Regions from separate parts of the Kitasatospora sp. NPDC056731 genome, predicted to be linked through region 1. Evidence: predicted binding sites of a transcription regulator. Region 1 holds the regulator's gene; the other holds the start of a gene.
The links. Region 1 encodes HrcA, which represses chaperone genes, less so after heat shock. Its sites were predicted from a motif close to TTNGCACTCNGNNNNNCNGAGTGCNAA; they were not measured.
Positions count from the first base shown of each region.

Region 2: a site for HrcA is predicted at 3,343-3,369, ahead of groES (co-chaperone GroES). Genes of this name have one in related genera too.

Region 1 covers NZ_JBFBNR010000008.1:141,501-157,169, reverse strand. The annotation lists gene AB0R04_RS10780 (PDZ domain-containing protein) at 1-1,108, opposite strand, end outside; gene AB0R04_RS10775 (16S rRNA (uracil(1498)-N(3))-methyltransferase) at 1,181-1,930, opposite strand; gene dnaJ (molecular chaperone DnaJ) at 2,043-3,182, opposite strand; gene hrcA (heat-inducible transcriptional repressor HrcA) at 3,259-4,293, opposite strand; gene htpX (zinc metalloprotease HtpX) at 4,557-5,477, shown strand; gene AB0R04_RS10755 (hypothetical protein) at 5,550-6,134, shown strand; gene AB0R04_RS10750 (DUF3097 domain-containing protein) at 6,159-6,986, shown strand; gene AB0R04_RS10745 (Uma2 family endonuclease) at 6,990-7,544, opposite strand; gene hemW (radical SAM family heme chaperone HemW) at 7,586-8,815, opposite strand; gene AB0R04_RS10735 (long-chain fatty acid--CoA ligase) at 8,874-10,853, opposite strand; gene AB0R04_RS10730 (ABC transporter ATP-binding protein) at 11,213-12,946, shown strand; gene AB0R04_RS10725 (ABC transporter ATP-binding protein) at 13,156-15,054, shown strand; gene lepA (translation elongation factor 4) at 15,240-15,669, opposite strand, start outside.
Region 2 covers NZ_JBFBNR010000006.1:144,741-160,409, reverse strand. The annotation lists gene tsaD (tRNA (adenosine(37)-N6)-threonylcarbamoyltransferase complex transferase subunit TsaD) at 1-781, shown strand, start outside; gene AB0R04_RS08520 (hypothetical protein) at 793-1,038, shown strand; gene AB0R04_RS08515 (polysaccharide deacetylase family protein) at 1,119-2,033, shown strand; gene AB0R04_RS08510 (class I SAM-dependent methyltransferase) at 2,059-3,225, opposite strand; gene groES (co-chaperone GroES) at 3,510-3,815, shown strand; gene groL (chaperonin GroEL) at 3,932-5,557, shown strand; gene AB0R04_RS08495 (LysR substrate-binding domain-containing protein) at 5,688-6,683, shown strand; gene AB0R04_RS08490 (WhiB family transcriptional regulator) at 6,773-7,099, opposite strand; gene AB0R04_RS08485 (response regulator transcription factor) at 7,659-8,270, shown strand; gene shbA (RNA polymerase sigma factor ShbA) at 8,609-9,325, shown strand; gene guaB (IMP dehydrogenase) at 9,577-11,079, shown strand; gene AB0R04_RS08470 (GuaB3 family IMP dehydrogenase-related protein) at 11,270-12,397, shown strand; gene AB0R04_RS08465 (hypothetical protein) at 12,463-13,026, opposite strand; gene AB0R04_RS08460 (protein kinase) at 13,281-15,266, shown strand; gene AB0R04_RS08455 (SHOCT domain-containing protein) at 15,277-15,669, opposite strand, start outside.

The sequences.
Region 1 (15,669 bases):
CGCCCCGGGCGTCGGGGGCGAACTCCAGGGCGTCCTCGCCCTCGGCGTCGGACACCCACAGCACGCCCTGGGTGCCGTCCTCGCCCGGCACCACCCGGGCCAGCCGCCCGCGCACCCCCGGGGTCTCGTCCAGCACCCGAGCCGGGCCCTCGCGGTGGGTCAGCCAGTGCACGTCGCCGCGCACCACCACGGCGCCGGCCCGGCCGGTGCGGTCGGGGGCGGCGGACTCCAGCCAGTGCGCGGCGTGCACCGGGCGGGGGCGGCGGCCGCTGCGCGGGCCGGCCAGCCGGATGTCGAGGCGGCGGGGCGCGGCTCCCGCCAGGTCGTCCAGCAGCCAGACGTCGCCGGCCCGGTGGAACACCGCCCGGGTGCCGTCGGTGCCGGCGTTGCGGGCGTAGAAGCCGTCCGGGTCGGTGGTGTGGCGGCGCAGGTCGGAGCCGTCCGGGAGGCTGGAGTAGAGCTCGCCGACGCCCTCGTGGTCGGAGAGGAAGGCGATCCGCTCCCCCACCCACAGCGGCGAGTCGAGCTGGCCGTCCAACTCCTCGTGGACGCGGACGAATTCGTCCCGCCCGATCCACAACTTGCCCGCCCGGCCGCCCCGGTAGCGCTTCCACCAGGCCGGCTCGCGGTTGTTGACGGTGCCCAGCAGCACGCGGTCGCCGCCCGGCTCGAAGGCGAGCCCGCCGACCGGCCCGTACGGCAGCCGCACCGACTCGCCGCCGTCCAGCGGCACGGCGTGCGCCCAGCTGCGGCGCAGGGTCGCCTCACCGGCGGTGGTGAGGGCGATCGGGCGCCCGTCGGCCGTCCAGCCCCGCACCTCGGTCTGCTCGCTGCCCCAGTGGGTGAGCCGCCGGGACGGCCCGCCGTCCACCGGCACCACATGCACCTCGGGCGCGCCGTCCCGGGTGGAGGTGAAGGCGATGTGCCGCCCGTCGGGGGCGAACCGGGGGTGCCGGACGGGCAGGTGATCGGCCGTCAGCCGCCAGGCCCGGCCACCGTCCAGCGGGGCCAGCCAGACGTCGTCCTCGGCGACGAAGGTGACCAGGTCACCGTGCAGATGGGGGTGGCGCAGGTAGGCGCCCGCAGAGGTGCTCAGGGGTTCCGTCACGCGGTCAGCGTAGGCACGCGCGCGCACGGCGCGGGCCGGTTCGGGCAGACTCCGACCGCACGGGCGGGCCGGCTACGACCAGCGGCCGGTGCGCCCCAGCAGCAGGGCGCCGGCGGCCACCCCGGCGGTGGAGGTGCGCAGCACCGAGGGGCCCAGCCGGTACGGCCCGGCGCCCGCCTCGGCGAACGCGGCCAGCTCCTCCGGGGAGACCCCGCCCTCCGGGCCGACCACCAGCACCACGTCCCCGGCCGCGGGCAGCGCGGCCAGCGCCAGCGGCTCGGCGCCCTCCTCGTGCAGCACGGCGGCGAACGCGGCCTGGGCCAGCAGCGGCGCCAGCTGCCGGGTGGTCGCCGGCTCGCGCACCTCGGGGAAGCGCAGCCGGCGGGACTGCTTGCCGGCCTCCCGGGCGGTGGCCCGCCACTTGGCCAGCGCCTTGGCGCCCCGCTCGCCCTTCCACTGCGTGATGCAGCGCGAGGCGGCCCACGGGACGATCACGTCCACGCCGACCTCGGTCATGGTCTCCACCGCGAGCTCGCCGCGGTCGCCCTTGGGCAGCGCCTGGACGACGACGATCCGCGGCGCCGGCTCGGACTCCCGGCGGACGGCGGCCACCGTGACGTCGATCGCGTCCTTGCCGAGCACCGCGGCGACCGTTCCGTCCACCCCGAGGCCCAGCCCGTCGGCGAGGGTCACCGCCTCGCCCGCCGCCAGCCGCTTCACCGCGGCCGCGTGCCGCCCCTCCGGCCCGTCGAGGCGCACCACGGAGCCGGGCGCGGCGGCGGCGATCCGCTCGGTCTCGACGACGAAGACGGGGGCGGTCATGCGGGGAACCTCCGGGGGGTGGGGCGGATCGGGAACGCGAAAGGGGCGCCGGGCGGAACCCGGCACCCCCGCGCGGACGGCCAGGGCCCAGCAAGCGGCCCCGGCCTAGGGCCTAGCGGCCGTTGAACGCGTCCTTGAGGCGCGAGAACAGGCCCTGCTGGCCCGGCGCGAACTGGCCGGACGGCCGCTCCTCGCCGCGCAGCACCGCGAGCCGGCGCAGCAGCTCCTCCTGCTCGGGGTCGAGCTTGGTGGGCGTCTGCACCTCGACATGCACTATCAGGTCGCCTCGGCCGCCGCCGCGCAGGTGCGTGATGCCGCGGCCGTGCAGCGGGATCGACTGGCCGGACTGGGTGCCGGGCCGGATGTCGAGCTCCTCCAGCCCGTCCAGGGTCTGCAACGGCACCTGGGTGCCGAGCGACGCGGCCGTCATCGGGATGGTGACGGTGCAGTGCAGATCGTCCCCGCGCCGCTGGAAGACGGTGTGGCTGGTCTCGGCGATCTCGACGTACAGATCGCCGGCCGGGCCGCCGCCGGGGCCGACCTCGCCCTCGCCGGCCAGCTGGATCCGGGTGCCGTTGTCGACACCGGCCGGGATCTTGACCGTCAGGGTGCGCCGGGCGCGGACCCTGCCGTCGCCGGCGCACTCCGGGCACGGGGTCGGCACGACGGTGCCGAAGCCCTGGCACTGCGGGCACGGCCGGGAGGTCATGACCTGGCCCAGGAACGACCGGGTGACCTGGGACACCTCGCCCCTGCCGCGACACATGTCGCAGGTCTGCGCGGAGGTGCCGGGGGCCGCGCCCTCACCGCTGCACGTGGTGCAGGTGACGGCCGTGTCGACCTGGAGTTCCTTGGTGGTGCCGAAGGCGGCCTCCTCCAGGGTGATCTCCAGCCGGATCATGGCGTCCTGGCCGCGGCGGGTGCGCGAGCGCGGGCCGCGCTGGCCGGCCGCGGCGCCGAAGAAGGCGTCCATGATGTCGGAGAAGCCGAATCCGGCCGCCCCCGCGCCGAAGCCGCCCGCGCCCCCGCCGCCCGGCGAGAGCGGGTCACCGCCGAGGTCGTAGACCTGGCGCTTCTGCGGATCGGAGAGCACCTCGTAAGCGGCGTTGATCTCCTTGAACCGCTCCTGCGTCTTCGGGTCCGGGTTGACGTCCGGGTGCAGTTCGCGTGCCAGGCGTCGGAAGGCCTTCTTGATCTCGTCCTGCCCCGCATCCCGTCGGACGCCGAGTACCGCGTAGTAGTCCGTGGCCACCAAATGCTCCGCTTGTTCCGCCTGTAGTAGTGCTGCGACTGGACACCGCCGTCAGAGGTTCCGACGGCGGCCTGTGCTACGACTCGGCCAGGATCTGGCCCACGTACCGCGCCACCGCACGCACCGCCCCCATTGTGCCCGGATAGTCCATCCGGGTCGGACCGATCACACCCAGTTTGGCCACGCTCTCGTCGCCCGAACCGTAACCGACCGACACCACCGAGGTGGAATTCAGCCCCTCGTAGGCGATCTCCCGCCCGATCCGGACCGTCATCGCGGCGTCCGCCGTCTCACCCAGGAGACGGAGCAGGACGACCTGCTCCTCCAGGGCTTCCAGCACCGGCTGGATGGTCAGGGGGAAGTCGTGCCCGAAGCGGGTCAGGTTGGCCGTGCCGGCCAGCATGATCCGCTCCTCGTTCTGCTCGGCGAGCGCTTCGAACAGCGTCGCCAGGACCGTGCTGACGGTCGGGCGGTCCGGCGGCTCGAAACCCGCCGGGAGCTCCTCCAGGAACCCCGGCACGTCCGGCAGCCGCTGGCCGACGGCCCGCGCGTTGATCCGGGCCCGCAGGTCCGCCAGGACCGTCTCGCCGACCGGGCCCGGGCAGTCGACCATCCGCTGCTCGACCCGGCCGGTGTTGGTGATCAGGACCAGCATCACCTTGGTCGGGGCCAGCGCCACCAGCTCGATGTGCCGGACGGTGGACCGCGACAGCGAGGGGTACTGCACCACCGCGACCTGCCGGGTGAGCTGGGCGAGCAGCCGCACCGTCCGCATGACCACGTCGTCCAGGTCGACGGCGCCGTCCAGGAAGTGCCGGATCGCCCGGCGCTCGGGGGCGCTCATCGGCTTGACCTCGGCGAGCTTGTCGACGAACAGGCGGTACCCCTTGTCGGTGGGGATGCGCCCGGCGCTGGTGTGCGGCTGGTGGATGTAGCCCTCCTCCTCCAGCGCCGCCATGTCGTTGCGCACGGTCGCCGGGGAGACTCCGAGGTTGTGCCGCTCCACCAGGGCCTTGGAGCCGACCGGCTCCTCGGTGCCCACGTAGTCCTGGACGATCGCGCGGAGCACGGCGAGCTTGCGGTCGTCCAGCTGGCGAACCTCACCGGCCATGGGGCACACACCTCCGTCTTCGCACGTTGTCCGTTCGTGTCACGCATGCTGCTGCCCGCTCCGGGAGGATCCCGGCTCCGGCACCCGCTTTGGCACTCTGAACCTGCGAGTGCCAAAACCGTACCTGCCAGTGTAAGGCCCGGGCCCAACGGCAGGAACGGCCCGGCCGGAGTGATCCTGCCCGCAGTTCCCGGCGCGGGGGTGGTGCCGCAGGGCCGTCCGGGTGGCAGCATCGAAGACGACGGCGAATGGAGGAGCAAGCAATGTCGAGCTCGGGCCAGCACACCCGTTTCGCGCCCGACCGCGGCCTGACCGGCCGCATGGTCGTGACGATGTTCGTGATCGGGCTGCTGTACGTCGGTTTCACCGGTCTGCTGATCGTGCTGCTGCGCGGCGCCTGGCCACTGATCGTCCTGATCTCCGGCGGGCTGTTCGTGGCCCAGTTCTGGTTCAGCGACAAGATCACCGAACGGGCGATGGGCGCCCACCAGGTGACCCCTGAGCAGTACCCGCAACTGCACGGCACCATCGACCGGCTCTGCGCGCTGGCCGACATGCCCAAACCCCGGGTGGCGGTCGCCGACAACGACATGCCGAACGCCTTCGCCACCGGCCGCAACCCACAGAACGCCGTGGTGTGCGTCACCACCGGCCTGCTGCGCCGGCTGGAGCCCGAGGAACTGGAGGGCGTCCTCGCCCACGAGCTGTCCCACGTCGCCCACCGGGACGTCGCGGTGATGACCATCGCCGGCTTCCTCGGCGTCCTCGCCGGGGCCATGACCCGGATCGCCATGTACGGCGGGTTCATGGGCGGCAACCGCAACAACAACGACCAGAACGCGGCCATCGTCGCCCTGATCATCCCGCTGGTGTCGATGGTCGTCTACGCCATCAGCTTCCTGCTCACCCGGCTCCTGTCCCGCTACCGGGAACTCGCCGCCGACCGCGCCGCCGCCCAGCTCACCGGCCGGCCCAGCGCCCTCGCCTCCGCGCTCACCAAGGTCACCGGCCAGATCGCCGCCATCCCCAGCAAGGACCTGCGCCAGGCGCAGCCCTACAACGCCTTCTACTTCGCCCCCGCGCTGAGCGCCCGGGAGACCGCCTCGCAGCTGTTCTCCACCCACCCGACGCTGGAGAAGCGGCTCGCGGAGCTGGCGAAGATCTCCGAGCAGCTCGGCCGCTGAGGCCCCGGCCCCCTGCGGCCCTCCCGCCCCCCCTCCTGGCTCCTCCCGACTCCCTCCCCCGAAAGGACCGCCGTGGGAATCCTGGACACCCTGTTCGGGCGCACCAAGCCCGTCAAGCCCGACCTCGACCAGCTGTTCGGCGTCCCGTCCGCCGCCCTCACCCTGGAGGCCGCGGCCGGGTTCACCCCCACCGGGCTCGGCTCGGTCTGCTTCGCCGCCGTCGAGGGCGCGGCCTTCGGCCAGGTCGAACAACAGGTGCGGGCGCTGCTCGACGCCGACACCGAGCGCGGCGGCGTCCCGGTCGAGGCCTCCAAGGACGGCTACGGCTACTCCTGGCTGCTCGCCCGGCACACCCCCGAGGAACTGCCGGACCTGGTCAACGACCTGCACGCGGTCAACAGCGAGCTGGAGGCGAACGGCTTCGGGCCGCAGCTGCTCTGCTCGCTGGTCGGCTTCCGCAACCCGGACGGGCAGTCACTGGCCCTGGTCTACCTCTACAAACGCGGCACCTTCTACCCCTTCGCCCCGATGCCCGGCGGCGGGGAGCGGCGCAACAGCCCGCTGGAACTCCAGGTCAACGCGACGCTCGGGAACGACCTGCGGCTGGAGAAGGACCTCAGCCGCTGGTTCCCGGTCTGGGGCGCGCCGGGCCTCTGACGGTCCGTCCGTATAGTCGCTTTCATGCACAGCCGCCAGTACGGACCCGACCTGACCCCGCCGTGGAAGAAGCAGCAGCCCGCCCCGGAGGTGACCGCCGAACGGGACCTGGTGGTGGAGGAGGCCGCCACCGGCTTCTGCGGCGCGGTGGTGCGCTGCGAGAAGACCGCCGAGGGCTTCACCGTCACCCTGGAGGACCGCTTCGGCAAGCTCCGGGTGTTCCCGCTGGTGCCGCGCGGCTTCCTGCTGGAGGGCCGGACAGTCACCCTGGTGCGCCCGGCCGGCCCCGCCCCCTCCCGCACGCCGGGCCGCACCGCCTCCGGCTCGGTCGCCGTCCCCGGCGCCCGGGCCCGGGTCGCCCGCGAGTCGCGGATCTACGTCGAGGGCCGGCACGACGCCGAACTGGTCGAGCGGGTCTGGGGCGACGACCTGCGGATCGAGGGCGTGGTCGTCGAGTACCTGGAGGGCGTGGACGACCTGCCCGCGATCGTCGCCGACTTCGCCCCCGGCCCGGGCCGGCGCCTCGGCGTCCTGGTCGACCACCTGCTCCCCGGCACCAAGGAGCACCGCATCGCCGCCCAGGTCACCGGCGACGCCGTCCTGGTCGTCGGCCACCCCTACATCGACATCTGGCAGGCCGTGAAGCCCGCCTCCGTCGGTATCCCCGGCTGGCCCGCCGTCCCCCGCGGCGAGGAGTGGAAGGAGGGCGTCTGCCGCCGCCTCGGCTGGCCGGTGAACACCCCCGCCGCCTGGAAGCGGATCCTCTCCACGGTGGACAGCTACAAGGACCTGGAGCCGGAACTGTTGGGCAAGGTCGAGGAGTTGATCGACTTCGTGACGATTCCGGAGTGACTGTCAGAGCGTTCCGAACTCACCTGTGTCCAGCGTCACGCCCAGGACGTCGACCCGGATGGGGTCGCCGAACTTGAAGGGCTGCCCGACCGCGTAGTCCGGGACGCCCGACGTGGTAGCGGTGTCGGGTTCGGTGAGCAGCCGACACTCGCCCTTGAAGGGGTTGACGATCAGATAGGCCTTGATGGTCCCGCCCGCGTACATCTCCCGCTTGACGTGGTAGTCGCGATAGACGCTGGTCTTCGACACCACCTCGACGACCATGGTCACCGCAGGCGCCGGGACCAACCGTCCGGGGGCTTCCACCGCGCCCCGCTCGATCACCACCAGATCGGGCTGCGGCTCGCTGGCCTCGTGCGCGAAGGCCAGGTCCTGGGTCTGCAACCGATGCCAGAGAGCCCTCGGGACCTGATCCACGATGCACTCGATGATGAGGTTGTGGACCAGGTCCGGCCCGGCCGTCATCACGATTTCCCCCCTGATGAGCTCGGCCTTGACGCCTTCCGGCACCTCCAGGTTCTCGAAGATCCCGGCCATCCGGTCATCGATGGCGGTCATCGCGCGCTCCCTCCGACGGCTGACGTCCACGCTAGCGAATGTCAGTCCACCAGGTCACGTACGACCGCGTCGGCGAGCAGGCGGCCCTGGAGGGTGAGGACGGCGCGGCCCCCGGCGTACGGCTCGGCGGCGAGGAGGCCGTCGGCGAGGTGGCGGGCGGCGGCGTGGCGGCCGGTGTCGGTGAGGAGGGTGAGCGGGATGCCCTCGGCGAGGCGCAGTTCCAGCAGGATGCGCTCGACCCGGCGGTCCTCCTCGGCGAGCACCTCGCGGCCCAGGGCGGGGGTGCGGCCCTCGGCGAGGGCCTGGGCGTAGGCGGCGGGGTGCTTGGCGTTCCACCAGCGGACGCCGCCGACGTGGCTGTGCGCGCCCGGGCCGGCGCCCCACCAGTCGGCGCCGGTCCAGTACAGCTCGTTGTGGCGGCAGCGGCCCTCGGGGGTGGTGGCCCAGTTGGAGACCTCGTACCAGGTGTAGCCGGCGGCGCTGAGCGCCTGTTCGGCGATGAGGTAGCGGTCGGCGTGCACGTCGTCGTCGATCATCGGCAGTTCGCCGCGCTTGACCCGGGCGGCGAGCTTGGTGCCGTCCTCGACGATCAGGGAGTACGCGGAGACGTGGTCGGGCCCGGCGCCGATGGCGGCGTCCAGGGAGGCGCGCCAGTCGTCGTCGGACTCGCCGGGGGTGCCGTAGATGAGGTCCAGGTTGACGTGGTCGAAGCCGGCGGCGCGGGCCTCGGCGACGCAGGCCTCGGGACGGCCCGGGGTGTGGTGGCGGTCGAGCAGCTTCAGGACGTGCGGGCGGGCGCTCTGCATGCCGAAGGAGATCCGGTTGTAGCCGCCCTCGCGCAGTTCGGCCAGGTAGGCCGGGTCGACGGACTCCGGGTTGGCCTCGGTGGTGACCTCGGCGCCGTCGGCGAGCCCGAACTCCTCGCGCAGCGCGGCGAGCATCTTCACCAGGTCGCGGGCGGGCAGCAGGGTGGGGGTGCCGCCGCCGAGGAAGACGGTCTGCACCGGCAGGTCGACCGGGCCGAGGACCTGGCGGGCCAGCCGGATCTCGGCGACCACGTTGTCCGCGTAGGTCTCCTGGGAGGCGACCGCCCCGGAGGAGCGCAGCTCGGTGGCGGTGTAGGTGTTGAAGTCGCAGTAGCCGCAGCGGCTGGCGCAATAGGGCACGTGCAGGTAGAAGCCGAACGGCCGCTGCCCGAGACCGGTGCGGGCGGATGCGGGCAGGGAACCGTCGGACGGCACCGGTTCGCCGTCGGGGAGTGCGGAGGGCATGACCCCATTGTCCCGTACGGCTCACCCGAACCGGTGAGCCGTACGGGGGCGGGGCCGATCAGGCCTCGTTGGCGCCCGCGTACATCGCGGTGACGGCGTCCGCGTAGGTCCGCTCGACCACCGGGCGCTTGATCTTCAGGCTCGGGGTGAGCTCGCCGTGCTCGATGTCGAGATCGCGCGGCAGCAGGTGGAACTTCTTGATCGTCTGCCAGCGCTGGAGGTCGGCGTTGAGCCGCTTGACGAAGCCCTCGATCAGCTGGTGCACCTGCGGGTCGGCCGTCACCTCAGCGTAGGACTTGCCCTTCAGCCCGTGCTCGGCGGCCCACGGCATGATGACCGCCTCGTCCAGGCCGATCAGCGCGGTGCAGAAGTTGCGGCCGTTGCCGATCACGAGGATGTTGCTGACGAACGGGCAGACCGCCTTGAACCTGCCCTCGACCTCGCTGGGCGCGACGTACTTGCCGCCGGAGGTCTTGAACAGGTCCTTCTTGCGGTCGGTTATCCGCAGGAAGCCGTCGGGGCCGAGCTCGCCGATGTCCTCGGTGTGGAACCAGCCGTCGGCCTCCAGCACCTCGGCGGTCTTCTCGGGCAGGTCGTGGTAGCCGCGCATGACGCCGGGGCCGCGCAGCAGGATCTCGCCGTCCTCGGCGATCCGGACCTCGGTGCCGGGCAGCGGGCGGCCCACGGTGCCGATCCGGATGTCCTCCTCACGGTTGACGCAGGAGCCGGCGCTGGTCTCGCTGAGGCCGTAGCCCTCCAGGATCGGCACGCCGGCGCCGAGGAAGAAGTAGCCGATCTCGGGCGCGAGCGCGGCGCTGCCGGAGACGGCGCCGCGCAGCCGGCCGCCGAAGGCCGCGCGGATCTTGGCGTAGACCAGCTTGTCGGCCAGGCCGTGCTGGAGCCTGAGGCCCAGCGGGGCGGTGCCGGCACCGGTGGCGATCCGGCTCTCCTGGACGGCGCGGGCGTGCTCGCGGGCGACCTTGGCGGCCCACCGGAAGATCTTGTACTTGGCGCCGCCCTCGGCCCGGGCCCGGCCGGCGATGCCGTTGTAGACCTTCTCGAAGATGCGCGGCGCCGAGGCCATCACGGTCGGCCGGATGACCGGCAGGTTGTGGATGATCCGGTCGACCCGGCCGTCCACGGCCATCACGTGGCCGGTGGCGATCTGGCCGGAGATCAGCGTCTTGCCGAACACGTGCGACAGCGGCAGCCACATGAACTGGACGTCGTCGGAGCGCAGCAGCCCGCTGGCCTCCTGGGCCCGGGCCTCGTACGCCCAGCAGTCGTGCACCAGGCGCACGCCCTTGGGGCGGCCGGTGGTGCCGGAGGTGTAGATGAGGGTGGCCAGCTGCTCCTTGTCGAGCGCGGCGACGGTCTTCTCGACCGCGTCCGGGTGCTGCTCCAGGTACTCGGCGCCGCGCTGCTCCAGCTCGGCGAGAGTGAGCACGGTGAGGGCGTTCAGGCCCTCGGCCTCGGGGGTACTGGCCTCTGGGGCGCCCGCCTCGGCGGCGTCACTCCCGGCGGCGTCGGCCTCGGCGGCGTCGAAGAGGATGACGGTCCGCAGCTCGGGCAGCTGTCCGAGCTGGTCGACGGCCTTGGCGAGTTGGGCGGAGTTCTCCGCGAACAGCGCCCTGGAACCGGAGTTGGAGAGGATGAACGCGGTCTCGTCGGCGTTGGTGCTGGGATAGACGGTCGTGGTGGCGGCACCCGCGCACATGTTCCCGAGGTCGGCGATGATCCATTCGAGCCGGGTGGAGGAGGCGAGCGCCACCCGGTCCTCCGGCTGGATGCCGAGCGCCATCAGCCCGGCGGCCACCGCCTTGACCCGGGCCGCGGTCTGCGCCCAGGTCAGCGAGCGCCACTGCTCGGCGCCGGGGGCACTGTCCGCGGCATGCTCGTCGACCGGGGCCGGGTAGCGGTAGGCCTCGGCGTTCGGGGTGGCGGCGACCCGCTCCAGGAAGAGGTGGGCGACGGAGGCGGGACGCCCGGCGACCAAGTCGGCACTGCCGGAGTCGATCAGGGACTGCGCGGAACTCAACGAGGACCTCCGGGGGCGGGTGGCCGTCTGAGGGATGGTTTCGGCGCCCGTGGGGGGCGGTCGCCGGGCCCCCGGTCAACCCGGGCGATACCGGCGAGTAACAAGGGGGTAATCAGCAGCCTAGGGGGAAACCGGTCATTCCGTAAGAGGGCGGGGCCCGGCCGGCACACCGCCGCGCCGCCGGTGCCCGACGACCACTCCGCCCCGCGCCCCGGTGAACCCCTACAACCGGGCCCGCCGTACGGTTCGGCAAAGGACTGGGCAAACCTGCGATCCACAACTCGTGAATCTCCTGTACGAGTCCACCAAAGAACGAGAATCGGGATGCGAATCCACCCGTCGACGACAAGAGTGTGCCAGTGCTGATCAGACTTCTCAGGGCGTACCTGCGCCCGTACTCCCGACCGATCGCGCTGCTCGTGGGGCTCCAACTGGTGTCCACCCTGGCGGCGCTCTACCTGCCGACGCTCAACGCCGACATCATCGACGACGGCGTGGTCAAGGGCGACACCGGCTACATCCTGCAAGTGGGCGGGGTGATGATCGGCATCACCCTGGTCCAGGCGCTCTGCTCGATCGGCGCCGTCTACTACGGATCCCGCACCGCCATGGCCTTCGGCCGGGACGTCCGCGCCGCCGTCTTCGACCGGGTGCAGAGCTTCTCCGCCCGCGAGGTCGGCCAGTTCGGCGCCCCCTCGCTGATCACCCGCACCACCAACGACGTCCAACAGGTCCAGATGCTGGCCCTGATGAGCTTCACGCTCATGGTGGCCGCCCCGATCATGTGCGTCGGCGGCATCATCATGGCCCTCAACCAGGACGTGCCGCTGTCCGGCCTGCTGCTCGCGGTCATCCCGCTGCTCGGCGCCGTCGTCCTCCTCCTGGTCCGCTCGCTGCGCCCCAAGTTCCGCAGCATGCAGACCCGGATCGACACCGTGAACCGGGTCCTGCGCGAGCAGATCACCGGCATCCGGGTCATCCGCGCCTTCGTCAAGGACGACCACGAGCAGGCCCGCTTCGCCAAGGCCAACGGGGACCTCACCGACACCGCCCTCCAGGTCGGCCGGCTGATGTCGTTCATGTTCCCGGCCGTGATGCTGGTCGTGAACGTCTCCAGCGTCGCCGTGCTCTGGTTCGGCGCCCACCGGATCGACAACGGCGGCATGCAGATCGGCGCGCTCACCGCCTTCCTCTCCTACCTGATGCAGATCCTGATGAGCGTCATGATGGCCACCTTCATGTTCATGATGGTGCCGCGCGCCGAGGTCTGCGCCGAGCGCATCGAGGAGGTCCTCGGCACCTCCTCCAGCGTCGTCCCGCCCGCCGCGCCGATCACCGAGGTGCTGCGCCGCGGCAACCTGGAACTGCGCGACGTCGACTTCCGCTACCCCGGCGCCGAGGCCTCGGTGCTGCGCGGCATCGCCATCACCGCCCGCCCCGGCGAGACCACCGCCGTCATCGGCTCCACCGGCAGCGGCAAGTCCACCCTGCTCGGACTCGTACCCCGACTGTTCGACGCCACCTCCGGCCAGGTCCTGCTCGACGGCGTCGACGTGCGCGAACTCGCCCCCGAGACGATCGCCGAGAGCGTCGGCCTCGTCCCGCAGAAGCCCTACCTGTTCTCCGGCACCGTCGCCAGCAACCTCCGCTACGGCCGGCCCGACGCCACCGACGAGGAACTCTGGCACGCCCTGGAGATCGCCCAGGCCAAGGACTTCGTCGAGGAACTGGCCGAAGGCCTGGACGCCCCGATCGCCCAGGGCGGCGGCAACGTCTCCGGCGGCCAGCGCCAACGCCTGGCCATCGCCCGGGCCCTGGTCCGCCAGCCCGACGTCTACCTGTTCGACGACTCCTTCTCGGCACTCGACTACGCCACCGACGCCAGGCTGCGCAAGGCCCTCGCCCGCGAGACCTCCGACGCCACCGTGCTGATCGTCGCCCAGCGCGTCTCCACCATCCGCGACGCCGACCGGATCATCGTCCTCGACGAAGGCGCGGTCGTCGGCACCGGCACCCACCACGAACTGATGGCCGACAACCCGACGTACCGGGAGATCGTGCTCTCCCAGCTCACCGAGCAGGAGGCGGCGTGACCACCCCCGGCAAGCCCGACGCGGACACCAGGACCGCGGACACCGCGACAGCGGACCCCGAGGCCGCGGACACCAGAACCGCGGACCCCGAGACCACGGACACCACACAGCCCGACCCGGACACCAAGGCCGCGGACCCCGCCGACGAACTGCCCAGCGACTCGCAGGCCGCCGCCGCCCGCCGCGGCCCCGCCGGACCGGGCCGCTTCATGGGCGGCCAGGGCACCGAGAAGTCCATGGACTTCAAGGGCTCCGGCAAGCGACTGCTCGCCCTGCTGCGCCCCGAACGCAACCTGATCTCCGGCGTGCTGGCCCTCGGCGTGCTCAGCATCGGCTGCGCCGTCACCGGCCCCAAGGTCCTCGGCAACGCCACCGACCTGATCTTCGCCGGCGTCGTCGGCGCCCGCTTCGAACCCGGCACCTCCAAGGCGCAGATCGTCGAGGGGCTGCGCGCCCACGGCGAGGGCGGCGTCGCCGGCCTGCTCTCCTCGGTGGACTTCACCCCCGGCCAGGGCATGGACTTCGGCGCCATCGGCACCGTCCTGCTCTGGGTGCTGGTCATCTACCTCGCCTCCGCCCTGTTCGGCATCGTCCAGGGCCGGCTGGCCACCACGGCGATCCAGCGGGCCGGCTACCGGCTGCGCCAGGACGTCGAGGCCAAAATCGCCCGACTGCCGCTCAGCTACTTCGACAAGCAGCCGCGCGGCGAGGTGCTCAGCCGGGTCACCAACGACATCGACAACATCAGCCAGTCCATGCAGCAGACCATGGGACAGGTCGTCAACTCGCTGCTCACCGTGGTCGGCGTGCTGGCCATGATGTTCTGGATCTCCCCGCTGCTGGCGACGATCGCCCTGGTCTCGGTGCCGCTGTCGGTGGCCGTCGCCGCCAAGGTCGGCAAGCGGGCACAGCCCCAGTTCGTCCAGCAGTGGAAGTCCACCGGCCAACTCAACGCGCACATCGAGGAGATGTACACCGGCCACACCCTGGTCAAGGTGTTCGGCCGCCAGCGCGAGTCCGCCGAGACCTTCCGCGAGCACAACGAGGCGCTGTACACCTCCAGCTTCCGGGCGCAGTTCATCTCCGGGATCATCCAGCCCGCGATGATGCTGATCGGCAACCTGCAGTACGTGCTCGTCGCGGTCGTCGGCGGCCTGCGGGTGGCCAGCGGCGCGCTGTCCATCGGCGACGTGCAGGCGTTCATCCAGTACTCGCGGCAGTTCAGCCAGCCGCTCACCCAGGTCGCCAGCATGGCCAACCTGGTGCAGTCCGGGGTCGCCTCCGCCGAACGCGTCTTCGAACTGCTGGACGCCCCCGAGCAGACCCCCGACCCCGCCGTGTCCGAGCGGCCCGACACCATCCACGGCCGGGTCGCCTTCCAGGACGTGTCCTTCCGCTACGACCCCGAGAAGCCGCTCATCGAGGACCTCTCGCTCAAGGTCGAACCCGGCCAGACCGTCGCCATCGTCGGCCCCACCGGCGCCGGCAAGACCACCCTGGTCAACCTCCTGATGCGGTTCTACGAGGTCAGCTCCGGGCGGATCACCCTCGACGGGGTCGACGTCTCCGCGATGTCCCGCGAGGAACTGCGCTCCGGCATCGGCATGGTGCTCCAGGACACCTGGCTGTTCGGCGGCACCATCGCCGACAACATCGCCTACGGCGCCCAGGGAGCCACCCGCGAGCAGGTCGTCGAGGCCGCCAAGGCCGCCCACGTCGACCGCTTCGTGCGCACCCTGCCGGACGGCTACGACACCGTCATCGACGACGACGGCGCCGGGGTCAGCGCGGGCGAGAAGCAGCTGATCACCATCGCCCGGGCGTTCCTCGCCCAGCCGTCGATCCTCGTCCTGGACGAGGCGACCAGCTCCGTCGACACCCGCACCGAGGTGCTGATCCAGCGGGCCATGGCCCGGCTGCGCACCGGCCGCACCAGCTTCGTGATCGCGCACCGGCTCTCCACCATCCGGGACGCCGACGTGATCCTGGTGATGGAGAACGGCTCGATCGTCGAACAGGGCTCGCACGACGAGCTGATCGCCGCGCACGGCGCCTACGCGCGGCTGTACCAGGCGCAGTTCGCGGAGGCCGTGGCCGAGGTGGACTGACCGTCGCACACCGCCGGTGCCGAGCCGGGGCGGGCCCGAACCGCCCCGGCTCCTCGTCCGCGGCGCGCTGCGGCGGGGGAAGCTACGGCGGCCCGCTCCGGCGGGGAAGCTGCGGCGGCCCGCTCCGGTGGAGAGAACGAGGAGGGGCCCGGGCGGTTGCCCGGGCCCCTCTCACGCGCCTGTGGTTACTTCTTTTCCTTCGGCGCCTCGGCGTCGGTCGACAGCGCGGCGATGAAGGCCTCCTGCGGGACCTCCACGCGGCCGACCATCTTCATCCGCTTCTTGCCTTCCTTCTGCTTCTCCAGCAGCTTGCGCTTGCGCGAGATGTCACCGCCGTAGCACTTGGCGAGGACGTCCTTGCGGATCGCGCGGACCGTCTCACGGGCGATCACCCGGGAGCCGATGGCCGCCTGGATCGGCACCTCGAACTGCTGGCGCGGGATCAGCTTCTGCAGCTTGCCCGCCATCATCACGCCGTAGCCGTAGGCCTTGTCCTTGTGCACGATCGCGGAGAAGGCGTCCACCGCGTCGCCGTGCAGCAGGATGTCGACCTTCACCAGCTGGGCGGACTGCTCGCCGATGGGCTCGTAGTCGAGCGAGGCGTAGCCGCGGGTC
Region 2 (15,669 bases), on a different contig from region 1:
GTACGGGGTCAACCACCTCGCCTCGCACATCTGCGTCGACCAGCTGGAGCACGGCCGGCTGCCGTCGCCGACGATGGCGCTGCTGGTCTCCGGCGGGCACTCCTCGCTGCTGCTCAGCGAGGACATCACCAGCGACGTCCGCCCGCTCGGCGCGACCATCGACGACGCGGCCGGCGAGGCCTTCGACAAGGTCGCCCGGGTGCTCGGCCTGGGCTTCCCGGGCGGCCCGGTGGTCGACCGCACCGCCCGCGAGGGCGACCCCAAGGCGATCGCCTTCCCGCGCGGCCTGAGCGGCCGCAACGACCCCGCGTACGACTTCTCCTTCTCCGGCCTGAAGACCGCCGTCGCCCGCTGGGTGGAGGCCAAGCGCCGGGCCGGCGAGGAGGTGCCGATCGCCGACGTGGCGGCGTCCTTCCAGGAGGCCGTCACCGACGTGCTCACCCGCAAGGCCGTCAAGGCGTGCCGGGACAACGGCGTCGACCACCTGATGATCGGCGGCGGGGTGGCCGCCAACTCGCGGCTGCGCGAGATGGCCCAGCAGCGCTGCGACCGGGCCGGCATCCGGCTGCGGGTGCCCCGGCCGGGCCTGTGCACCGACAACGGCGCGATGGTGGCCGCGCTGGGCTCCGAGATGGTGTGGCGCGACCGCACGCCGTCCGCGCTCGACCTGTCCGCCGACTCCTCGCTGCCGGTGACCGAGGCGCACGTGCCGGCTGCGGACGTCCGGCACGGCGACGTCCACGGCCAGGCGTACCAGGCCCTCACCGGCGGCGCCGAGTGACCGTCGCCGCGATGTGGGAGGCCCGCGCCGCCACCGGCCGCGGGGCCGAACTCGCCTCCTGGGTACGGGAGGTGGCGCTGCCGGCGGTGCGCGGTTCGGCCGGGCTGGTCCGCACCGAGCTGCTCGGCGCGCCCGGCGAACGGGTGCTGCTGATCACCTGGTGGACCGGCGAGCCGGTGCCGGTCGCCGACCCGCCGGCCGACCTGCTCGGCCGCCCGGTGCACCGCTGGTCCTTCACCAGCGAGCACGTCGAATAGGCGCTGTCCGGGAACCGCCGCCCCGACCGCTACCGTGCATAGCTGAGAAGAAGCTGGACGGGAACCGGGAGCGCGCTGCGGTGAACAGGGACGGTCGGAGCAGGACCAGGACGTACGCGGTGGGGGCGCTGGCCCTGCTGGCCCTGGCCACCGGATGCGGCGACAACGGGGGCGGCGCCGCCCCGGCGGCGGCCGGCGGCAGCTCGGCGGCCACGACCCAGCCCGCCGGCGGCGGCGCCGTGCCGACCAGCCCGGCCGGCGCGCCCACCACCGCGGCCCCGGCCGGCGGGGACCCGGCGGCCTGGGCGAAGTGGAACCTCAAGCCGCTGGCGCCGGCCCCCGTGCCGCCCGCGGACAAGCCCATCAAGCTCGAACGGACCGGCCCGGTACCGGTGTTCAGCGAGGTGAAGACGAGCGACAAGGTCGTCTTCATCACCATCGACGACGGTGCCGAGAAGGACCCGAAGTTCGTCGAGATGCTGACCGAGCTCAAGGTGCCGATCTCGATGTTCCTGACCCGGGACATCGTCAAGAACGACTACGGCTACTTCAAGCCGCTCCAGGCGCTCGGCAACCACATCCAGAACCACACCGTGGACCACCCGGTGATGAGCAAGATCCCGGCGGAGAAGCAGAAGTCCGAGATCTGCGACGCGCAGTCCGCGCTCACCCAGCAGTACGGCACCGCCCCGCTGCTGTTCCGCCCGCCGTTCGGGGACGGCGCCAACACCCCGACGCTGAACAACTCGGTCCAGCAGTGCGGCCCGCGCGCGATGGTGCTCTGGCGCGAGTCGATGCAGATCCACGACATGCAGTACCAGGCGGCGGACAAGAAGCTGAAGTCCGGCGACATCATCCTGGCGCACTTCCGCGGCCCGAAGGAGCTCAAGGGCGCCACGATGACCCAGATGTTCGGCGACCTGCTGGCCCGGATCCAGGAGCAGGGCTTCTCGGTGGCCCGGCTGGAGGACTACATCCAGGCGCCCGCCTCGTAGTCCGGGCGCCCGTCTGGTGGCCGCCTCATGCGGGCCGGCCGAGCATCATCAGCGGCCCGTTGTCGGTGCGGCTGAGGATCACCGTGACGGCGTTCGGCCCGGAGGGCTTGAGCTGGCGGCGCAGCTCCTCCGGGGTGATCGCCATCCCGCGCTTCTTGATCACCACCGTGCCGACCCCGCGCTCGCGCAGCAGCGCCTTCAGCCGCTTGATGTGGAACGGCAGCACGTCGGTGAGCTCGAAGGCGTGCGCGTAGGGGGTGGCGACCAGCTGGTCCGAGGTGAGGTAGGCGATCTTCGGGTCGATCAGCCGGCCGCCCACCTGCTCGGCCACCTCGGCAACCAGGTGGGCCCGGATCACCGCGCCGTCCGGCTCGTACAGATAGCGCCCGACCGGGCCGGCCGGCGGGTCGGGCAGGTCGCCGCCGGTGAGGCTGGCGGCCTGCGGCAGCAGGGTGGCGCGGTGCGGGCGGGTGGCCCCGGTGCCGAACCAGAGCACCGCCTCCTTCACGTCGCCGTGGTCGGAGACCCACTCCGCCTCGGCGTCGGCCGGGACGGCCTCGTGCGGGATGCCCGGGGCCACCTTCAGCGCGCCGATCGGGGTCCGGCGGCCGGCCTCGATCGCCCAGGAGAGCGGCGGGGCGTACGCCTCCGGGTCGAACACCCGGCCGCGCGCCGTCCGCCGCGCCGGGTCGGTGAACACCGCGTCGTAGCCGGTGACGTCCACCTCGGCGACGTCCGCGCAGCGCACCCGGACCAGGTCGGTCAGGCCCAGCGCGGCCGCGTTGGCGACGGTGGCGGCACAGGCCGCCGGGTCCTTGTCGACGGCCAGCACCTCGATCCCGGCCCTGGCCAGCGCCAGCACGTCCCCGCCGATGCCGCAGCACAGGTCGGCCAGCCGGCGGACGCCCAGCTCGGCGAAGCGGCGCGCCCGCCACTCGGCCACGCTGCGCCGGGTGGACTGCTCGACGCCGTTGGGCGTGAAGTACATCAGGTCGGCGTCCGCCCCGAACTTCGCCCGCGCCCGCTGCCGCAGCCGGGCCTGCCCGAAGGCCGCCGAGACCAGCTCGGCCGGGTGCTCCCGCCGCAGCCTGGTGGCCAGCGCCAGCTCCTCCTCGGGCGTGAACTCGCGCAGTTCGGCGAGCAGGGCCTGGCCCTCGGGGGTCAGCAGGGGCTGGAGGTTCTCGGTGTCCACGGGGCCATTCTGGCGGGTTGGCGGCCCCACCGGCTCCGACGGTGCCGGCGCGGTGGGCGGGGCGGTCGCACGGGTGTACGGCTCCGCGCCCGCGGTTCGGGATGCCCGGGCGCGCCGTTGGCACTCTGGTTGACTGAGTGCTAACACCGGCCTATGGTCGTCCTTAGCACTCCCCACTGGGGGAGTGCTAACGCGAAGACGTGTGCCTGACCCCCGCGACGGCAGGCCCACAGGTTCGCTCCTACCCGTTAGAAACCCCGTAATCTCCGAAGGGGAGCTCGGACGTGACCACCAGCAGCAAGGTTGCCATCAAGCCGCTTGAGGACCGCATCGTGGTCCAGCCGCTCGACGCCGAGACCACCACGGCCTCCGGCCTGGTTATCCCGGACACCGCCAAGGAGAAGCCCCAGGAGGGCGTCGTCCTGGCCGTCGGCCCGGGTCGCTTCGAGGACGGCCAGCGTCTGCCGCTCGACGTCGCCGTCGGTGACATCGTCCTGTACTCGAAGTACGGCGGCACCGAGGTGAAGTACCAGGGCGAGGAGTACCTGGTTCTTTCCGCTCGCGACGTTCTCGCCATCATCGAGAAGTAAGTCGTTCCGACCCGCCCCGGATCCGTGTCCCAAGTGACAGGGGCCCGGGGCGTGGTTGTTGGTTCACGTAGTCCGGCGGCCGGTGGGCCGGCCGAAGCCCCGAGGGAATAGGGAACATGGCGAAGATCCTGCAGTTCAACGAGGACGCCCGCCGCTCGCTGGAGCGCGGTGTCAACAAGCTGGCCGACACCGTCAAGGTGACCATCGGCCCCAAGGGCCGCAACGTCGTCATCGACAAGAAGTTCGGCGCCCCGACCATCACCAACGACGGTGTCACCATCGCCCGTGAGGTCGAGCTGGACGACCCGTACGAGAACCTTGGCGCGCAGCTCGTCAAGGAGGTCGCCACCAAGACCAACGACGTCGCGGGTGACGGCACCACCACCGCCACCGTGCTGGCCCAGGCCCTGGTCAACGAGGGTCTGCGCAACGTCGCCGCCGGTGCCGGCCCGGCCGCCCTGAAGAAGGGCATCGACAAGGCCGTCGCCGCCGTCTCCGAGCACCTGCTCTCGGTGGCCCGCGAGATCGAGGGCAAGGACGACGTCGCCGCCGTCGCGTCCCTCTCCGCCCAGGACACCCAGGTCGGCGAGCTGATCGCCGAGGCGATCGACAAGGTCGGCAAGGACGGTGTCATCACCGTCGAGGAGTCGAACACCTTCGGCGTGGAGCTGGACTTCACCGAGGGCATGCAGTTCGACAAGGGCTACCTGTCGCCGTACTTCGTCACCGACGCGGAGCGGCAGGAGGCGGTCCTGGAGGACCCGTACATCCTGATCAACCAGGGCAAGATCTCCTCCATCCAGGAGCTGCTGCCGCTGCTGGAGAAGATCCTCCAGGGCGGTGCCTCCCGGCCGCTGCTGATCATCGCCGAGGACGTCGACGGCGAGGCGCTGTCCACCCTCGTGGTGAACAAGATCCGCGGCACCTTCAACGCGGTCGCCGTCAAGGCCCCGGGCTTCGGCGACCGCCGCAAAGCGATCCTCGGCGACCTGGCCACCCTGACCGGCGGCACGGTCATCTCCGAGGAGGTCGGCCTCAAGCTCGACCAGGTCGGCGTGGACGTGCTGGGCACCGCCCGCCGGGTGACCATCACCAAGGACGAGACCACCGTCGTCGACGGCGCCGGTGACACCGAGGCCGTGGCCGGCCGCGTCGCCCAGATCAAGGGTGAGATCGCCGCCACCGACTCCGACTGGGACCGCGAGAAGCTGCAGGAGCGCCTGGCCAAGCTGGCCGGCGGCGTCTGCGTCATCAAGGTCGGCGCCGCCACCGAGGTGGAGCTGAAGGAGCGCAAGCACCGCCTGGAGGACGCCATCTCGGCGACCCGTGCCGCGGTCGAGGAGGGCATCGTCGCCGGTGGCGGCGCCTCCCTGGTGCACGCCGCCAAGGTGCTGGACGGCGGCCTGGGCCTGTCGGGCGACGAGGCGACCGGTGTCGCGGTCGTCCGCAAGGCGCTGCACGAGCCGCTGCGCTGGATCGCCCAGAACGCCGGCCTGGAGGGCTACGTCATCACCTCCAAGGTCGCCGAGCTGGAGATCGGCCAGGGCTTCAACGCGGCCACCGGCGAGTACGGCGACCTGGTGAAGGCCGGCGTCATCGACCCGGTCAAGGTCACCCGCTCCGCGCTGGAGAACGCGGCCTCGATCGCCTCCCTGCTGCTCACCACCGAGACCCTCGTGGTGGAGAAGAAGGAAGAGGAGACCGAGGGTGGCCACGGCCACGGTCACGGCCACTCGCACTGACGCCTGACGGTCGGCCGGAGGCCCGGCCGCGCCCCTCGGGGTGCGGCCGGGCCTCCGGCGTGTCCGGCGTTTGAGGCTTCAATCATCAGTAGAATTTTGCCATTGGCAAAGATTGCCTTATAACTGAGGCATGATCGAGGCCCGTCACCTGCGCGTCCTGCGTGCTGTCGCCCGCACCGGCTCCTTCTCCGCCGCCGCCCGCGAGCTGGGCTGTACGCAGCCCGCCATCAGCCAGCAGATGAAGGCCCTGGAGAAGTCGGTGGACACCCCGCTGGTGGTCCGCTGCGGCCGGGGCATGCAGCTCAGCGAGGCGGGGCGGGTGCTGCTCAAGCACGCCACCGGGATCCTGGCCGGGCTCTCCGCCGCCGAGGAGGAGATCGCCGCGATCGCCGGGCTGCGGGCCGGGCGGGTGCGGCTGGTCTCCTTCCCGACCGCGAGCTCCACCCTGGTGCCGCCCGCGGTCGCCCGGCTGCGGGACAGCCATCCGGGGGTGCGCGTGTCGCTGGTCGAGGCGGAGCCGCCGGAGTCGCTGGCGATGCTGCGCGGCGGCGAGTGCGAGATCGCGCTGGCCTTCCGCTACCCGCAGTCCGACGGCGGCGCCGCGCTGCCGGCGCCCGCGCACGGGACGCCGCGCGAGGCGCGGGCCGAGGCCAACCTGGAGGCGCAGCAGCTGAGCGCCGGCTCCGACTGGTCCGATCTGGTGGTCACCCCGCTGCTGGACGACCCGCTGGTGGGCCTGCTGCCCGCCGCGCACCGGCTGGCGGGGCGCGGCAGGCCGGTGGAGCTGGCCGAGCTGGCGGGGGAGCAGTGGATCGCGGGCTGCCCGCAGTGCCGGGGGCACCTGGTGGAGCTGTGCGCGGGGGCGGGCTTCGAGCCCCGGATCGACTTCGCGACCGACGACTATCCGGCGGTGGTCGGCCTGGTGGCGGCCGGGCTGGGGGTGGCGGTGCTGCCCCGGCTGGCGCTGCAGTCGGTGCGCCCGGACGGGGTGTCGACGGTGCCGGTGCGGACGGCCGCGGGGGCGCCGGCGGTGCGGCAGGTGGTCGCGCTGACCCTGCCGGATCTGGCCGAGGTGCCGGCCGTGGCGCTGATGCTGGAGCGGCTGGCGGGGTCGGCCGGGCGCTGACCTCTGGGGCCTGAGCGTTCTGGACCGGGCTTGAACAGCCCGAAACGCCGCGAGGAAACGTTTCTTCACGGCGCGCCGTGGAGGCGGGGTTAGCGCCGGGCGATCGCCGGCGGGGTCAGCGGGACCTCCACCAGCCGGTGCCGCGAACGCCCCAGCATCTCCTCGCGCTCGTCCTCGGTCATCCCGCCCCAGACGCCGTACGGCTCGCGGACCGCCAGCGCGTGCGCCGCGCACTCGGTGATCACCGGGCAGCGCATGCAGACCTCCTTGGCACTGGCCTCGCGTGAGCTCCGCGCGGCCCCGCGTTCGCCCTCGGGGTGGAAGAAGAGCGAACTGTCCACGCCACGGCAGGCTGCGGAGAGCTGCCAGTCCCAGAGGTCCGCGTTGGGACCTGGGAGGCGGGAGAAATCTGCCATGGCTCATTCCCTTCAGAGGCTCGTCGGCCGTGGGCCGGCGCTCAGCGGGCTGCTGCTGGGCGGCGCGGCGGGCGTCGATGCACTGGTGTGGACACCTGGAAATATGACTTACGGCAACTCCATGGACAAGTCACCCACAGAGTGGCACAACAGTCAATGACCATACGAAAGCTATAAAAACGGGCAAAGTGGGCAAGGGGTTCGGCGGGCGCGGGCGTGGCATTCGGGTGGCCGACGGGCGCGCGACACCCCGCGCCGGTGTGCGGGTCGTGCGCCCACCGCGCGCGAGCTGGGCAAAAGTGCGGCGTGTGCACCGCGATGCGGCTGATCGGTAATGGGTTGGCCACGTACAGTGGTGGAGATGGCCCCGAAGGCCGTAACTCATTCGAGTGACGGTCGTTGGAAGTGCGGAGGCGGTCAGCGGGCGCCGGACGTCGGGAACGATCGCGGGATTTTGAGGCGATCAGCACGGACTCTGTCGCCGATCGGCCGTGTCGGAGAGGTTCGTACCAGCCAGGAGGCTCAACGTGACGCGGATCAGCTGCGGAGGACGACGGTCATGACTTCCGTTCTCGTTTGCGACGATTCCCCGCTCGCCCGCGAGGCGCTTCGCCGCGCGGTCGCGACCGTACCCGGTGTGGACCGGGTCACCACCGCGACGAACGGGGAGGAGGTCCTCCGCCGCTGGGTGGCCGACCGCTCCGATCTCGTTCTGATGGACGTCCGGATGCCCGGCCTCGGCGGGGTCGAGACGGTCCGGCGGCTGCTGTCCGCCGATCCGGGCGCGCGGATCATCATGCTCACCGTCGCCGAGGACCTCGACGGGGTCGCGCTCGCGGTGGCCGCGGGCGCCCGCGGGTACCTGCACAAGGACGCCTCGCGCGCCGAACTGCGGGCCACCGTCACCCAGGCCCTCGCCGACCCGACCTGGCGGCTCGCCCCGCGCCGGCTGCGCAGCCCCGACATGGGCGCGGCGCCCACGTTGACGGCGCGTGAGATCCAGGTGCTGGAGGGCATGAGCCACGGCCGCAGCAACGCCGAGATCGGCCGCGAGCTGTTCCTGTCCGAGGACACCGTCAAGACCCACGCCCGACGGCTGTTCAAGAAGCTCGGGGCCTCCGACCGCGCGCACGCGGTGGCGCTGGGTTTCCGCTGGGGCCTGGTCCGCTGACCGCCGGTGGCGCCGCCGGCTGCGGCGCGCCGCCGGCGGTTCCCGGGACGGACGCCGTCCGGGCGTGTGACGTTACGGTCCCGAGGTTGCACCATGGAGTAGTGGAGCACCTCGGGGACCAGCGGACAGGCACTGCGGCGAACCACACGGCCGCAGCACATTCGGCGGACGGCGCGAAGGACGGGACCACCGACGGCGGCGGGGCGGGAGGCGGCACGGTGCAGGAGGGGCAGGTGGTGCGCGGCGGCACGCCGTACGGCACCGCAGCGCATAACGTTCCGGTGCACAACTCCGGACGCGGTGCCGCGTTTTCCCGCGCGACCAGGCACCATGGACCGATGCGTGACGACGTCGCCGGTGCGGCCGGCCAGGCGGACCCGGTGGAGGCCGAGCCCTCCGGCCCGGGTGGCGATCCGTCGTACGCCGACCCCGGCGGCCCCGGCGCGGTGCCCGGCCCCGGTCGACCGCCGCTGCTCGGCACGGGCGGCTCCCCGCTGGTGGGCGAGCTCGTCGCGGCAGCCGTCCGCGGTGAGGGCCCGGCCATCGACGCCCTGCTCGCCTACGTCCACCCGCTGGCGCTGCGCTACTGCCGCGGCCGGCTCGTCCGGCTGCCCGGCGGCGCCCGGCACCACGTGGACGACGTCGCGCAGGAGGTCTGCGTCGCGGTGCTGTGCGCGCTGCCCCGGTACAAGGACCAGGGGCGGCCGTTCGAGGCCTTCGTCTACGGCATCGCCGCGCACAAGATCGCCGATCTGCAGCGGGCCGCGATGCGCGGGCCCGGCTCGACGGTCGTCCCGCAGGACGACCTGCCGGAGGTGCCGGACGAGGCGCTCGGCCCGGAGGAGCAGGCGCTGCTGAGCAGCGACGCGGCCTGGGCCAAGGAACTGCTCTCCAACCTGCCGGCCCGTCAGCGCGAACTGGTGCTGCTGCGGGTGGCCGCCGGGCTCTCGGCGGAGGAGACCGGCGAGGTGCTGGGGATGTCCCCGGGCGCCGTCCGGGTGGCGCAGCACCGGGCGCTCAGCCGGCTGCGGGCGCTCGCGGAGGAGTCCTCCTGAAGTCCTGACCGGCCGGAATGAGCCACGGGGGGCCGGTGTTGTCAAGGGCACACGAGGACACATTCGCCGTGCCAGTACCATGGGGTATCGGCGCCTGGGCGGGTTGCCAAAGTTTCGCGGGTGCGCGCGGGGTTCCCCTGGAGGTTCCTCCAAAACCACCCGGCTTCGGCGGTCTGCTGCGAGTGAGCGATGAACGCGCCCCACCCTCAGGGCGTGAGCGGAATAGGCCGGCCACGGAAGGTACCCCCCAAATGTCTTACAACGCCGCAGGCGTACCCGAGAAGTTCGCCATGCTCGGGCTCACGTTCGATGACGTCCTGCTGCTGCCCGGGGCTTCCGCGGTGCTGCCGAACCAGGTCGACACCTCCTCGCGGGTCTCCCGGAACGTGCGCGTCAACATCCCGCTGCTCTCCGCCGCGATGGACAAGGTCACCGAGGCGCGGATGGCGATCTCGATGGCCCGCCAGGGCGGCGTCGGCGTGCTGCACCGCAACCTGTCGGTCGAGGACCAGGCCAACCAGGTCGACCTGGTGAAGCGCTCCGAGTCCGGCATGGTCACCGACCCGATCACGGTCGGCCCGAACACCACGCTGGCCGAGGCCGACGCGCTGTGCGCCAAGTTCCGCATCTCCGGCGTGCCGATCGCGGACGAGGCCGGCAAGCTGCTCGGCATCGTCACCAACCGTGACATGGCCTTCGAGTCGGACCGCAGCCGCCAGGTCCGCGAGATCATGACCCCGATGCCGCTGATCACCGGCAAGGTCGGCATCTCCGGGGTGGACGCGATGGCGCTGCTGCGCCGCCACAAGATCGAGAAGCTGCCGCTGGTCGACGACGAGGGCCGGATCAAGGGCCTGATCACCGTCAAGGACTTCGTCAAGGCCGAGCAGTACCCGAACGCCGCCAAGGACGCCGAGGGTCGTCTGCTGGTCGGTGCCGCCGTCGGCGCCAGCGCCGAGGCGTTCGACCGGGCCCAGGCCCTGGTCGAGGCCGGTGCGGACTTCCTGGTCGTGGACACCTCGCACGGCCACAGCCACAACGCGCTGGCCTGGATCGGGAAGATCAAGTCGGCCGTCGGGATCGACGTGGTCGGCGGCAACGTGGCCACCCGTGACGGCGCCCAGGCGCTGATCGACGCCGGCGTGGACGGCGTCAAGGTCGGCGTCGGCCCCGGCTCCATCTGCACCACCCGCGTGGTCGCCGGCATCGGCGTCCCGCAGATCACCGCCATCTACGAGGCCGCGGTGGCCTGTCAGGCGGCCGGCGTGCCGGTCATCGGCGACGGCGGCCTGCAGTACTCCGGCGACATCGGCAAGGCGCTGGCCGCCGGCGCCGACACCGTGATGCTGGGCTCGCTGCTGGCCGGCTGCGAGGAGTCCCCGGGTGAGCTGATGTTCATCAACGGCAAGCAGTTCAAGTCCTACCGCGGCATGGGCTCGCTGGGCGCGATGCAGTCCCGCGGCCAGGGCCGCTCGTACTCCAAGGACCGCTACTTCCAGGCCGAGGTGGCCTCGGACGACAAGCTCGTCCCCGAGGGCATCGAGGGCCAGGTGCCCTACCGCGGCCCGCTGTCGGCCGTGCTGCACCAGCTGGTCGGCGGCCTGCGCCAGACCATGGGCTACGTCGGCGCCGCCACCATCGCCGAGATGGAGAGCAAGGGCCGCTTCGTCCGGATCACCTCGGCGGGCCTCAAGGAGAGCCACCCGCACGACATCCAGATGACCGTCGAGGCGCCGAACTACTCCAACCGCTGAGTCCGCGCTTCCGAAGGGCCCGTCGCCGCACCGCGGCGCCGGGCCCTTCGGCGCGCCCGGGGGCGGGGGCGGGCCGCCGGGGGCGGGCCCCGCGCCCCGGAGGCGAGCGCGCGAGGCAACCGGGGTGCGGGATACTGGGGGCGGCCGGGGTGACCCGGCGGGCATGAGCAACAAACCAGAAGGGCTCGAAGTGACTGAGATCGAGATCGGGCGAGGCAAGCGCGGCCGACGGGCGTACTCCTTCGACGACATCGCCGTCGTCCCCAGCCGCCGTACCCGGGACCCGAAGGAGGTCTCGATCGCCTGGCAGATCGACGCCTACCGCTTCGAGCTGCCGTTCCTGGCCGCCCCGATGGACAGCGTGGTCTCGCCGCAGCAGGCCATCGCCATCGGCCGCCTCGGCGGCCTCGGCGTGCTGAACCTCGAAGGCCTCTGGACCCGCTACGAGGACCCGCAGCCGCTGCTCGACGAGATCGCCACGATCACCGACGAGGCCGCCGCGACCCGCCGCCTCCAGGAGATCTACGCCGCGCCGATCCGCGCCGAGCTGATCAAGCAGCGGATCCAGGAGGTCCGCGACTCCGGTGTGGTCACCGCCGCCGCGCTCTCGCCGCAGCGCACCGCCGAGTTCTCCAAGGCCGTCGTGGACGCCGGCGTCGACGTCTTCGTCATCCGCGGCACCACCGTCTCGGCCGAGCACGTGTCCAGCGGCGCGGAGCCGCTCAACCTCAAGCAGTTCATCTACGAGCTGGACGTCCCGGTGATCGTCGGCGGCTGCGCCACGTACACCGCGGCCCTGCACCTGATGCGCACCGGCGCGGCCGGCGTGCTGGTCGGCTTCGGCGGCGGCGCCGCCCACACCACCCGGGGCGTCCTCGGCATCCAGGTGCCGATGGCCACCGCCGTCGCCGACGTGGCCGCCGCCCGCCGGGACTACATGGACGAGTCCGGCGGCCGCTACGTGCACGTGATCGCGGACGGTGGCGTCGGCTACAGCGGCGACATCCCGAAGGCCGTCGCCTGCGGCGCCGACGCGGTGATGATCGGTGCCGCGCTGGCCCGCGCCACCGACGCGCCCGGCAAGGGCTTCCACTGGGGCATGGAGGCCGTCCACGAGGAGCTGCCGCGCGGCAAGCGGGTGGACCTCGGCACGGTCGGCACCACCGAGGAGATCCTGACCGGTCCCTCGCACACCCCCGACGGCACCATGAACCTGTTCGGCGCGCTGCGCCGCGCGATGGCCACCACCGGCTACACCGAGCTCAAGGAGTTCCAGCGGGTCGAGGTGACCGTCAACCCGGCGCTCAACCACCGCTGAGACGCGTCGTGGTGAAGGCCCCCGTCGGTTCCGCCGGCGGGGGCCTCGGGCTGTCCGGACCGGCGTCAGCCGCGGTTGGCGGTGCGGCGGGTGAGGAGGAAGCCGCCGACCAGGGCGATGCCGTAGAAGGCGAGGTCGAGCGCGCGCAGCTCGGCGCGCCAGTGCGCCAGGGCGTCGTGCGGCAGGCCGCGCGGGCCGGGGCCGGCCGCGTGCACCCGGCGGAGCTGGCCGGTCAGCTGGCCGAGCAGCAGCGCGCAGGCCGCGAGCAGCGCGCCGAGCAGCGGCAGCACCCGGCTGCGGCCGCCGAGCCGGCCGAGGGGTAAGGCGACCAGGGCGGCGAGGGCGATGGCCAGCCAGCCGAGGCTGTCCGCGGCCCGGGCCGGCGCGCAGCCGTAGGCCAGGCCGCCGAGCAGCATGGCGAGGACGGCGAGGGCGACCGCCAGGGCGGTGCGGCGGCGCGGGCCCGTCCGGTGGGAGCGGACGGTGGGGACGTATCCGGCCACCGGGACACCGGGCATACCGGGCGCGACGTAGCCCTCAGGGGAATCCAGGGTGGGTGTGACCGAGTAGTGCTGGGCGGTGCGCGGCCGGCCCGACTGGCCGTCAGCGCCTGGTGCGGGTGCGGTCATGGGCGTCGGATCCCCCCGGAAAGACGATGAGCTGCCGAACGGTAGCAGCGCCCCGGCCAGATCTTGGCGAGTTTTCGATCACAGATCGGGCACGGAGCGCCGAGCCCGATCCGGTATGCCCCGGATCGGGTGCGGGGGTCGGGTGGTCCCGGCCCCCGGGGACAGGGGATGATGGAGACTTCGGCGTTCGGGCCTGAGGCCGGGCCGACACGCCGTCACCACGACCGCCAGCAGCACATGGGGGAACGTTCCGAATGACCCAGGCGCAGGGTTCCACCGGCCGCCTCCTGGCCGGCCGCTACCGGCTGAACGGCGTGCTCGGGCGCGGCGGCATGGGCACCGTCTGGCGCGCCGAGGACGAGATGCTGGGGCGGACCGTCGCGGTCAAGGAACTGCGGATGAACGCCAGCGTCGAGGAGGAGGAGAAGCACCGGCTGATCGTCCGGACGCTGCGCGAGGCCAAGGCCACCGCGCGGATCCGGCACAACTCGGCGGTCACCGTCTTCGACGTGGTCGACGAGGACGACCGGCCGTGGATCGTCATGGAGCTGGTCGAGTCCCGCTCGCTGGCCGACGTCATCCGGGAGGACGGGCCGCTGGCCCCCGCCCGGGCCGCCGAGATCGCGCTCGACGTGCTCGGCGTGCTGAGCGCCGCGCACGCGCTGGGCATCCTGCACCGGGACGTCAAGCCGTCCAACGTGCTGATCGGCGACGACGGCCGGGTCGTGCTCACCGACTTCGGCATCGCCAGCGTGGAGGGCGACGCCTCGGTCACCTCCACCGGCATGCTGGTCGGCGCCCCCTCGTACATATCCCCGGAGCGGGCCCGCGGGCAGAAGCCCGGGCCGCCGGCCGACCTGTGGTCGCTGGGTGGCACGCTGTACGCGATGGTCGAGGGCCGGCCGCCGTACGACCGGGGCTCGGCGCTGGCCACCCTGACCGCGGTGATGACCGAGGAGCTGACCGCCCCGGTGAACGCCGGGGCGCTGCAGCCGGTGATCGAGGGGCTGCTCGCCAAGGACCCGGCCGAGCGGCTGGACGCCTCGCAGACCCGGTCGATGCTGAAGCGGGTCGTCGCGGAGGCCACCTCGAAGGCCGAGTCGACCACCGTGCACGCGCTGCCGGTCGAGGGGTCGGCCGCCGCCGCGGAGCCCGAGGAGGCCCCGGCCGAGGCCGAGGAGGGCCGCAAGCGGTCCATCGGGGGGCTGCTGGGGACGGTCCGGGTGGGCAGCCGGGCCAAGGACGAGGAGCCCGCCGCCGTGGCGGAGCCCGTCGTGGAGCCGGTGCCCGAGCCCGCTTCGCCGTCCTCGGACGTGGCATCGGGCTCGGAGTCGGGTTCGCCCGCGGCGTCGGGTTCGGTTCCGGCGGCCGAGCCGATCCGGCCGGTGACCAGCGAGTGGACCCTGGGCGCCACGCAGGCGGCCGGCGCCGACCCGCGCAACGGACGGCGGCGGCTGGCCGTCGTCACCGTGGTGCTGGTCCTGCTGCTGATCGCCGGGGTGGTCGCGGTGCTCCAGGCCGTCGGCAACGGGGACGACTCGTCGGCGAACGGCGCGGGCGCCACCTCGTCGGTCTCGACCAGCTCCGAGGCCGGGCCGAGCGGGACCCCGGCCGCCTCCGTTCCGGCGGCGGAGCCGGAGCCGGGCACCGACAAGCCCGCCCCGGACAAGCCGGCCACCGACACACCGGCCCCCGACAAGCCGGCCGACACGCCCGGCCCCACTGCGGCCAACCCGCCGGCCGCCGGCGCGCCCGCCACCACCCCCGCGCAGAGCCCGACCCCGCCGGGGGCCGCCGTCCCGGCCGGTTACCACGAGTACAAGGACCCGACCGGCTTCTCGGTCGTCCTGCCGGACTGGCTCCAGCCGGCCGGTTCGGAGGGCGTCCGCCGGATCTTCAAGGGCAACGGCAGTACCCTGACCATCGAGTGGACCACCACCCCCGGCCCCAGCGCCGTCGCCGACTGGCAGGACTCCGAGCCGGGCCTGCGTTCGAAGGTCACCAACTACCAGCGGGTCAACCTGGCCGCGATCAACTACCGGCAGTGGAGCAACGCGGCCGACTGGGAGTGGATCAGCGGCACGCCGCGCACGCACTCGCTCAACCGGGGCTTCGTCACCGGGAACCCGGCCAAGTACGGCTACGCGATCTACTGGATCACCCCGGACGCGGACTGGGGTGCCCCGGCCAACTCCCAGGCCCGGGACACGGCTTTCGCCAGCTTCCAGCCCGCGCCGTAGGGCGCTAGGCCTAGCCGATCAGGCGGGCCTTGGCCCGGGTGAACTCCTCGTCGGTGAGCGCGCCGGAGGCGTGCAGGGCGGCCAACCGCTCCAGCTGGCCGAGGAGTTGGTCGCCCGCGCCGAGTCCGGCGGGGGCGGTGTCGGCCGCCGGCCCGGCGGCCGACGCGGCCTTGCGGGCGAGCCGGGCGGCCTCCCGGAGCTGCTCGGCGAAGACGTCGGCCTTGGCCACGTCCTCGAACCGGTGCGAGCCGGTCAGTGCGACGATCGTGAGCACGTCGCCGTTGAGCTTGGTCCTGGCCACGGTCGCGTCCGTGACCGCCGTAAGCGGAACCGGGACTGGCGGTTTACCGTCCTTGAGAAAGAGCAGTCGGTGGGTGGTGAGAACGAGCACGCCCTTGCGGAA